3 regions of the Geobacillus sp. Sah69 genome follow, and region 2 is predicted to be linked to each of the others. Evidence: riboswitches for the same ligand, from Rfam matches in the RefSeq annotation. Region 2 holds a riboswitch; each other region holds the start of a gene.
What was found. A riboswitch is a leader RNA that binds a small molecule or an ion and turns the genes downstream of it on or off. The one in region 2 is predicted to bind cobalamin.
Positions count from the first base shown of each region.

Region 1: linked by a shared signal. The riboswitch ahead of AP057_RS11380 (ABC transporter substrate-binding protein) and the one ahead of AP057_RS08165 (ferredoxin) in region 2 are both predicted to bind cobalamin.
Region 3: linked by a shared signal. The riboswitch ahead of AP057_RS03205 (ribonucleoside-diphosphate reductase subunit alpha) and the one ahead of AP057_RS08165 (ferredoxin) in region 2 are both predicted to bind cobalamin.

Region 1 is NZ_LLKS01000045.1:130-3,405, reverse strand. It holds gene AP057_RS11385 (iron ABC transporter permease) at 1-517, opposite strand, end outside; gene AP057_RS11380 (ABC transporter substrate-binding protein) at 504-1,463, opposite strand; cobalamin riboswitch at 1,602-1,801, opposite strand; gene AP057_RS11375 (PH domain-containing protein) at 2,140-2,754, opposite strand; partial or broken gene AP057_RS11370 (RNA-guided endonuclease TnpB family protein) at 3,154-3,276, opposite strand, start outside.
Region 2 is NZ_LLKS01000032.1:337,257-340,532, reverse strand. It holds gene AP057_RS08180 (glycerophosphodiester phosphodiesterase family protein) at 1-570, opposite strand, end outside; tRNA gene AP057_RS08175 (tRNA-Gln) at 746-817, shown strand; gene rraA (ribonuclease E activity regulator RraA) at 1,055-1,540, shown strand; cobalamin riboswitch at 1,601-1,795, shown strand; gene AP057_RS08165 (ferredoxin) at 1,980-2,378, shown strand; gene AP057_RS08160 (energy-coupling factor ABC transporter permease) at 2,406-3,122, shown strand; gene AP057_RS08155 (energy-coupling factor ABC transporter substrate-binding protein) at 3,127-3,276, shown strand, end outside.
Region 3 is NZ_LLKS01000019.1:265,699-268,974, reverse strand. It holds gene AP057_RS03205 (ribonucleoside-diphosphate reductase subunit alpha) at 1-1,186, opposite strand, end outside; cobalamin riboswitch at 1,316-1,511, opposite strand; gene asnB (asparagine synthase (glutamine-hydrolyzing)) at 1,714-3,276, opposite strand, start outside.

The sequences.
Region 1 (3,276 bases), on a different contig from region 2:
ACGCGCTGAAAAACGCGCCGAAGATAATGCCGGCTAAAATGATCGTCTCAACCGACATGCGCCGCTCCACAGCGCGAGTGAACGCCAAAACGGCGGCAAGCGTCGCCATGCCAAACAAGATGCTCACGACCGGCAGCGTGAACGTGCCAAAGAACGGCCATTGCCAGCCGAGAAAGATGACGAGCACCGCCCCGACCGACGCGCCGGACGAGACACCGAGCGTGTACGGATCGGCGAGCGCATTTTTTAACAGCCCTTGAAACGCGGCCCCGGCCAGCGCCAATGACGCCCCGACCAAAAACGCAAGCACGACGCGCGGCAAGCGGATCGCCATCACGATCGGCACCCAATCAGCCGGAATGTGGCGAGGCAGCGCCGCTCCGAACCATTCAGCCGCCAAAATGCGGACAATAGAAGAAAAGGGAATCGACAGCGATCCTGTCGATACCCCTACGAGAAGCGATAACACGGCCGCGGTGACGGCCAATATATACATCCACATTTTACTTGAACACATCCGGGTAAATGGCTTTGGCAAGTTCCTCGACCCCTTCGACAAGGCGCGGACCCGGTCGGCTTACTAAGTCGGTGTTGACGTCATACACCCGCTTGTTTTTCACCGCCGGCACGTCTTTCCAAGCGGCGCGCGCCAACACTTGCTTCGCTCCGCCGTATGTCGTGATGATGACATCCGGCTTATAGGCCACGGCTTTTTCTTCCGTCACCATCGGCCAGCCTTCCAAGCTGCCGGCGACGTTTTTCGCCGAAATCACTTGAAGCATCTCATCCATAAACGTCCCTTTGCCGGCCGTATAAATTTGCGGCGGCGGCGACACTTCAATCCAGACATTGGCCTGTTTGTCCGCCGGGATTTGTTTCGCTTTTTCTTTGATTTTCGCAAGCTTCTCTTTCATCTCATCAATCACTTGCTTCGCTTTGTCCGACGTCCCGGTCGCTTTGCCGATCAAGTCGATGGACGCATATACATCGTCGAACGACTTCGCGTCATTGACGACAAGCACGGTAATGCCGGCGTCTTTCAATTGCTTGAGGCCATCGCGCGAGTTATGGGCGCTTGACGCGTGGGCCAAGACGAGATCCGGTTTGAGCGAAATGATTTTCTCGACGTTGAATTCCATGCCGCCGATTTTCGTTTTCGTTTTGACGTCTTCCGGATAATTGTCAAAATCGCTGACGCCGACGATCTTATCGCCCAACCCCAACGCATAGGCGATTTCCGTATTGCTCGGGATGAGCGAGACGATTTTTTTCGGTTCCGCTTTGATCGTGACATCCTCGCCAAGCCCGTCTTTCACCGTCACCGGAAACGCCGCTTGTTCCGTTTTCGGTTCTTCTTTTTTCGCAGGCTGGGCGTTGCTATTGGCTCCACTGCTGCAGCCGACCAGCACGGCGGCCAAAAGGAAGAACACCGCCACCACCGCCGGCCATGTCCAACGTTTCATCCGTCATTCCCCCTTCGATGATGTATGTACAACAAAAAAGCCCATTCCGTCCGAACGGGGAATGAGCACGAAACAGACCGCCAATGGGCACAACAATGCCCTGTACGACTGTTTCCACGTCTCACCCCCCGAAGATTCGGAAACTGCGGCAAGCAAGGCAGGTCTACTGGCTCATGCTTCATCCTACTCTGAAGCCTTCCCGTACGGAAAACAGCGCAAGCCATCTGTCCGTACAGTGGCGATTTCATTTCGTCCGCATTGACAGTTGCGGGGACAGCTCCGGATTCCCACCGGATTCCCTATTAAGCCTTTTCGGCGCCTTGCTGCGAGTTGATGAATTTGTCGGATATGGACATTTTTATATTAAAGCAAGGCCTGGCATTTGACAACTGTGAATTTTACAGTGGGCTGGCGGCAGGCGGTCATCGATCACTTTTGCGGTCAGGCAGCTCGGCTCCAGTGTCCGTGTTTTGTACGGAACGCCGCATGCGCCGTTGCATCGAGCTCCGTGATGTCAAATGCCGCCATGTTGCCTATTCATCGATTCCCACAAACCTCATCTTTTGAGTTTCTTCCGGCTGCGGAGAAACGTTCCTTTTCCATATGTCGCTAAAAAAATTAGGAAAGACGCCTCACCTCTGGCACGGCGTCTTTCCCCGATACAACCTTCATCTCGTCACTGTTGAATATATTTGTCAAACACAAAGCCGAAATCCTTCACCGTATAGTTCTTTTTCGCTTCCGTCAGCCAGCGAAAAGCGTATTCATTCACGGCTTGAAAATCCGCCGACACATTGGCGCCGTCACCGCGCATGTTGGCCAACACCTTGGCCGCCAGTTCCAAACTCCGCTCCGCATAGTGGAACTTCGTTTCGTTTTCATGGCAAATCTCCGCGATCGCCAACAGCGATTTATACAAATCTTTCAGTTCCTCAATATGCTTTTTATGCACATCAATGGAGTAGGAATGCGGTCCAATTTTAAATTTAATTTCCGCATCCAAATCGACCGTCCCGGCCGTTTCGAGCGATACGTCGGAAATCGGATGCTTGTAGTAATCGTAGCGGCGCAGCGTCCGTTTTTTGCTCGCGGCGCTCGTGCCGTCCAAATGAATGAGCGCGCGGTTGGTGAAGCAATACTCATCCGATTTTGATTTGATAAGAAAATAGATTTTCTCCCCATCCTCGTGCATCACATAATCATCGGCATCGACTTTGTCATAGTCTTTCGGCTGAATGACCGCACCGATGTCGCTTAACCCAAGCACATCGGCGGCGACTTTTCCAAACATGCTCATGTTCCTCCGGCTCCTTCCACGTTTTATCGGCGCCCGCCTATTGGCGGATGAACGGCGTTTTGCCTTAACAAGGCGCCGTAATCTCATACCTTTCATCTATGTAATACGTCGAGATCGGAAAAACGTTTCATCGCCTCTAAAAATCAAAGACCCAACGCCTTTTATGACGGCGTCAGGCCTTACAAGCGACTACAGTTCCCCGCTTAGACGAGAGTCTTTGTTCGTGAGCCGCAAAAAGATCAGGTAAACGAGTCCAATCGCGATCCAAATCAATCCGAGCTTTTTGCTGAGCGGGTCAAGATTGACCCACACATAACCGATGATGGTGAACTACCCCCACTTAATTTTCTAGCGAAAATTTGAAGTGGAGGCTTCCAAAGAAGTTTGACTGCTTCAAGCAATCCTTATTCTTTGAGGCGTGTCCACTTCGCCGCTAGAGCATAAGACACTCAGGTCTACAGCTTTACTTTTCTTTAAGATGTTTAATGCGCCATTGACATCAGCATTCATTAGTTT
Region 2 (3,276 bases):
CTGCAAACTTTCTGGATGGAACGATTGAAACATGACGCTTCCGCGCTGGAGAACGCCGTGTTTTTGCAATAGGCGGGCGACCGCCCGTTCGATGCCGGGCTGTTTCGTTTCGACGTACAACGGAACGTTTACACGTTCCGCTTTCAGCATCCGAACCACCTCATCAAGCGTCGGAACGCATTCGCCGGCAAAGCGTGGATCGAACCACGATCCGGCATCCAATTTTTTGAGCTCACGCAATGAAAAATCGCTGACCCGCCATGGCGACCGGTGTGGGTAAACCGTTTCGACATTTGTCGTCCGGGCGAGCGTCGCATCATGCAGGGCAACGAGCTTCCCGTCTTTCGTTGCGCGCACATCGACTTCGATATAATCGGCATTCATGCGGGCGGCGAGGCGGTAGGATGAGAGCGTATGCTCCGGCGCGTGTCCGGACGCGCCGCGGTGGGCGATGACGGCGGTTTTCGGCTGGCTGGGTGGCTGCCAGGCAGCCGCGGCCGCTAAGACGATCGGCAGCGATAACAAAAACAATGCGCAAAGATAGATGCGAAAAACCGTGATCCGGCGCATAGACATCTCTTCCCTTCCAGTATCATATCAGGAAAACAAGTATTAGGGGAATACGGGGTGATATAGTGGGGAAAGGGTGCTTGTACCGATAGTGTCGCACATCAAGCAAAAGAATATTCAGGTTGATGCATAACGTGCACCATCATGTCGCATACTGTAAACGACAACAAAACGTTGGGCTATAGCCAAGCGGTAAGGCAACGGACTTTGACTCCGTGATGCGCTGGTTCGAATCCAGCTAGCCCAGCTGAATCGCCGGACGGGGCTCGTTCGTCCCGGCGGCCAAAACGGCTTCCGCCATGTTGTGCGGGGCCGTTTTTTCGTTCGCCGGAAAGCGGGGACGAGAACATCTTTTTATCGTTTTCAGCGGCCCCGCAAGGACACGCATCCGATGCCCGAGCAGAAGCAGCGCCGCAAAAAAATGTGGTGTCGGCAGGATTTTGACGAATGGTGGCGAATGAAAAAAACGAAAGGGGAGAGGATCATGAAAACAGCTGATTTATGCGATCAATGTTTAGATGAGTTGCAAGTGTGCGAACTTTCGTTTCAATCGTACGGCGGAAAACGGATGTTTTCCGGGCCGATCGCGACGGTCGACGTGTTTGAGGACAACGTCCTTGTCCGTGAAGCGCTCGAGACGGTGCTGCCGGGGACGGTGCTCGTGGTCGATGGAAAAGGCTCGCGCCGCGTGGCGCTATTAGGCGACCGGTTGGCGCAAATCGCCTGCGACCGGGGGCTTGCCGGCGTCATCATCCACGGCTGCATTCGCGATTCGGCGGAAATCGGCCGCATGCCGCTTGGGGTCATGGCGATCGGCACGTGCCCAGTGAAAAGCAAAAAAGAAGGAAAAGGCGCCCGCGACGTTGTGCTCGAGTTCGGCGGCGTCCGCTGGGAGCCGGGCGCATACGTGTACGCCGATGCCGACGGCGTTGTCGTCGCCCGCGAAGATTGGTCGGCAAAAAACGGTTGACGGCAACGCATTGGTTGTACTACGATGAAAACAGATGCTTGTTCCATGACAGCGCATATATGGCGGTAAGACAAACAAGGTGCCTAAGCCTGCTCTAGGGTTTGGGTGAAAAGGGAAGCCCGGTGAAAATCCGGCACGGTGCCCGCCACTGTGATGGGGAGCTTTGCGGCAACAAGTCACTGAAGGATGCTTCGGGAAGACGCCGTCAAGCGATGATCCTAAGTCAGGAGACCTGCCTTGTTTGGATCGGACGGATGCCTACGGGACTATAGGCAGACGTGCGGGAGAATGATGGCTGCATTGGGCCTGTTTGGGCCGTTTACGGCTTTCGTATACATTTTTCTGCACCTCTGCTGTAGAGGTGCTTTTTCTTTTGCCGAAAACCTGCCCGTCTGTCTGCGTCTAAATTCTATCATTCTAGCCAAAAAGGGGGGATTCGGTGGCGACATGGGATTTGCGGGGAATGAAGCATCATGTGCTCATTTGCAACGGAGGGACGTGCCTCCGCCATGGCGGGGATGATGTGACAACGGCGGTGCGCGAGGAGATCGCCCGTCTCGGGCTTGACGACGCTGTCCATACAACAAGGACGCGCTGCAACGGACGATGCCAAGACGCGTGCGTGATGATCGTCTATCCGCAAGGCGTCTGGTATCGACAGATAACGCCGGAGCGGGCGAAGGAGGTTGTGCGCGCTCATTTGGGTGAGGGGGTTCCGATGCGGGAGTGGGCGACGTATGAATACGAAGGCGAATTGGTGTTGACGCCAGCCGGCGAACGGGAGGCGCCAAGCGGAAAACGGAAAACGGAACATGCTGCGAAAGGAGTGAAGGGATAAATGAAGAGAGCGGTTCGATGGAGCAAAATGGCGGCTTTGTTCGTTTCCTATTTTTTGTTGACGAATGAAAATGAAGCGTATGCCATGCACATTATGGAAGGATTTTTGCCTGTCAAATGGGCGCTGTTTTGGTGGCTGTTGTTTTTGCCGTTCTTTGTGTTCGGATTGCGGCGGCTTGTGCATACGCTGAAGCAGCACCCCGAACATAAGCTTCTGATGGCGTTAGCTGGCGCGTTTACATTTGTATTGTCGGCGTTGAAAATTCCATCCGTCACCGGCAGCAGCTCGCATCCGACCGGGATCGGCTTCGGCTCGGTTTTGTTTGGACCATGGGTGATGGTGGTGATCGGCACAGTCGTTCTTCTCTTTCAAGCGCTGCTTCTTGCCCACGGAGGAGTGACGACGCTTGGGGCCAATGCGATGTCGATGGCGATCGTCGGCCCGTTCGTCGCGTACGGAGTGTATCAACTGTGCCGAAAAGGGGCGGTATCCAATCGAGCGGCTTTGTTTCTTGCCGCTTGTTTGTCTGATTTGGCTACATATGTCATGACGTCCCTGCAGCTTGCCCTGGCGTTTCCGTCTCCTGATGGGGGAGTCACCGCCTCGTTTTTGAAATTCGCCGGCATTTTTGCCATTACTCAAGTGCCGTTGGCGGTGACGGAAGGCATCATAACGGTAATCGTCTGGAACTGGCTTTCCTCCTATCAAGCTTCTCCGCTGTTCCAAAAGGAAAAGGAGGCGTAATGCGATGAAGAAAAATGGCTTGCTCGTGTTGCTGGCTGCTTTGCTTGTCATCATTCCTCTTTGGTGGGCGCGCGGATCGGAATTCGGTGGAACGGACGATCAGGCGGAAAAAGCCATTCAAACGCTCAACCCGCATTATCGGCCGTGGTTTGAG
Region 3 (3,276 bases), on a different contig from region 2:
AATATTTCTCGCGGAAACTCCCGCGCCCTTTTTCCTCATCATAAAAATCTTCCAAGCTAAACCCCATCACCTTCCGCACTTCATGCGGATCAAACAAGTACCAGTCGCCGCGCTGTTCGACTTGCTCCATGAACAAATCAGGGATGCACACGCCGGTGAACAAATCATGCGTCCGCAGCCGTTCGTCGCCGTTGTTGAGCCGCGCATCGAGAAACGCAAAAATGTCTTTATGCCATACATCTAAATAGACGGAAATGGCTCCTTTTCGCTGTCCCAACTGATCGACGCTCACCGCTGTATTGTTCAACTGCTTCATCCACGGGATGACGCCGGAGGAGACCCCTTTGAATCCTTTGATGTCGCTGCCGCGCGACCGGATTTTGCCTAAATAGACGCCGATGCCGCCGCCCGATTTCGACAAATTGGCGATGTCGGTGTTGCTGTCATAAATTCCTTGCAAGCTGTCATCGACCGTATCGACAAAGCAGCTCGACAGCTGGCCGTACGACTTCCCAGCGTTGGCAAGCGTCGGCGTCGCCACGGTCATGTATAAGTTGCTTAACGCCCAATACGCTTCCTTCACGAGCGCAAGGCGCCGCTTTTGCGGTTCATTCGCCATGAGCGTCATGGCAATGACCAAAAACCGCTCCTGCGGCAATTCATACAACCGCCGCTCATAATCGCGCGCCAAATACCGGTCCGCGAGCGTGCGCAGCCCAATGTACGTAAACAGCTTGTCCTTCTCCGGATCAAGAAACGCACCGATGGCGTCGACTTCTTCTTTCGTATAACGTTCAAGCAAGAACGGACTGTACACCCCTTGTTCCGTCAGCGCAACAAGCAGCGAGTAGAAATCGCCATACCGCTCGCGTTCATCGTACCCGCGCTGCCGCGCCGCTTCACGGTACAATTGCCGCAAATACAGCCGGGCGCACACAAACGTCCAGTCCGGCTCCTCTTCATCAATGTAAGAAAGTCCTTCCAAAATAGCCGTTTGGTGCAGCTGTTCTACCGTGACGGACTCCTTTCGGCTAAGAAGCTGCCAAACACGCTCGACGTATTCATCAAGCGACAGACGGCCGAATCCAGCGGCGGCTTGCCCAATCAGCGACACAAACTCTTCACGTGAAAACGAAACCGACTTCCCTTGATCATCGAGGATGACCGTTTTCGTCAATGTGGTCATTCGTTTCTTCTCTCCTTCCATAAAAAAATCCGCTCGGGCAGGCGAGCGGATGAAACGACAGACGAAAAAAGGCAGACGAACCCTTTGTTCTTTTCCCCTATCGTTTCATCTTCTCACACCCCGAAGAACATGAAACGTTCCAAGCAAGGCAGGTCTCCTGACTCGTGCATCGTCCTACTTTGGGGCCTTCCCAGCGGCGCGCCGAACAGCTCTTGCCGCCAGTGGCCATCCCATTTCGTCCGCACATACAGTTGCGGGGGCAGTTCCGGATTCGCACCGGATTCCCTATTAAGTCCTGATGGACACCGTTGCTTGGCAGAACAATATGTAGTTGTAAAAAAAGACCTCAAAACCAATATATAGTAGTTTAGCATCCTGATGGAACAAGCATATACCAAAACCGGGAAAATTGCAAGAGCGGGAGAAAGCAAATTTTCTCTTTCGCTTCGCCAAAGGCAAGGAAACTGTCCGCACCATCGAAAAAGGCGTTCTAGGTGTCGCCCTTAGAACGCCCTGTCGTTTCCCTGCTACGCCTCCAAAACAGACGCTGGCCGCTCCTCGCTTTGTGCGGATGAAGCAAAATCGTACTTCTTTTCCACATACACTTGATGCCAAACCATAAACGCCAACACCGTCCACAGCTTGCGGCTGTGGTCCGCCTTGTGGCGGGCATGTTCATCCAGCAGCCGATAGAGCACGTCCTTATGGAACAGATGATCAGTTTCGCTTTCGTTGATGAGCTGTCTCGCCCAGTCATACATTTCGTTTTTCAGCCAGTGGCGAATCGGCACGGGGAACCCTAATTTTTTCCTGTTTAACACATGATCCGGCACGATGCCTTCGGCGGCTTTACGTAAAATATATTTCGTCGTACCGTTGGCTATCTTCATATCAGGGGCGATTTGCCTAGCAACCTCAAATACCTTTTTGTCTAAAAAGGGAACGCGCAGCTCAAGCGAATGGGCCATCGTCATTTTGTCCGCTTTGACTAAAATATCGCCCCTTAGCCATGTATGAAGATCAATATACTGCATCCGGTTGACGGGCGGGTCATGAAGCGTTTCGCGGTAAAACGGAGCCGTCACCGCCGTATATTCGCACCCTCCTCGGTACGTTTTGAGCAGCGCCGCTTTTTCCTTTTCGCTATAGATTTTGGCATTGCCGACATACCGCTCTTCAAGCGGCGTCGTGCCGCGCTCCAAAAAGCTTTTTCCTTTCATTCCGTCCGGAAGCAGCTTCGCGATCATCCGCAACACCGCTTTTACGATGTTTGGCATACGCACAAACAGCCGCAGCGACTCTGGTTCGCGGTAAATGTTGTAACCGCCGAACAGCTCGTCCGCCCCTTCGCCAGAAAGCACAACCGTGACATGCTTTCTCGCCTCACGAGCGACAAAATAAAGCGGCACCGCCGCAGGATCGGCAAGCGGATCGTCCATATGCCACATAATTTTCGGCAGCTCTTCCATATACTCCTGCGGTGAGATGACATAGCTAATGTTGTCTACCCCAAGCTTCTCTGCCGTTTCTTTTGCGACATCGATTTCACTGAACCCTTCCCGCTCAAATCCGACGGAAAAGGTCTTCAGGTGCGGATGGAATTGTTTCGCGATGGCGACGATGAACGATGAATCAATGCCTCCCGACAAAAACGCACCGACCGGCACATCGCTGCGCATATGGACGTTGACCGAATCAAACAGCGCATCGCGGATTTTCTTTACAAGCTCCTCTTCCGATTGGCGAATGGGGTCGAAGGATGCCTTCCAATAACGATGAATCGTGAGCGGTTTTCCGACTTGTTTCTTGAGATAATGCCCCGGCTCCAGCTTGTAAATGCCGGCCGACATCGTCAGCGGCTCAGGGACATATTGGAATGTTAAATAATGCTGCAGGGAATCGCCGTTTAGCGACTCCTGTCCCAGAGCGAGCAAGATGCTTTTCTTTTCCGAAGCGAAAAACGTGCAGTCTCCTTGCTCCGCATAAAAAAACGGCTTAATGCCGAACGGATCCCGCGCCGCAAACACCGTTTTCTCTTGCTTGTCCCAAATGACAAACGCAAACATCCCGCGCAGCTTTTCGACCGCTTT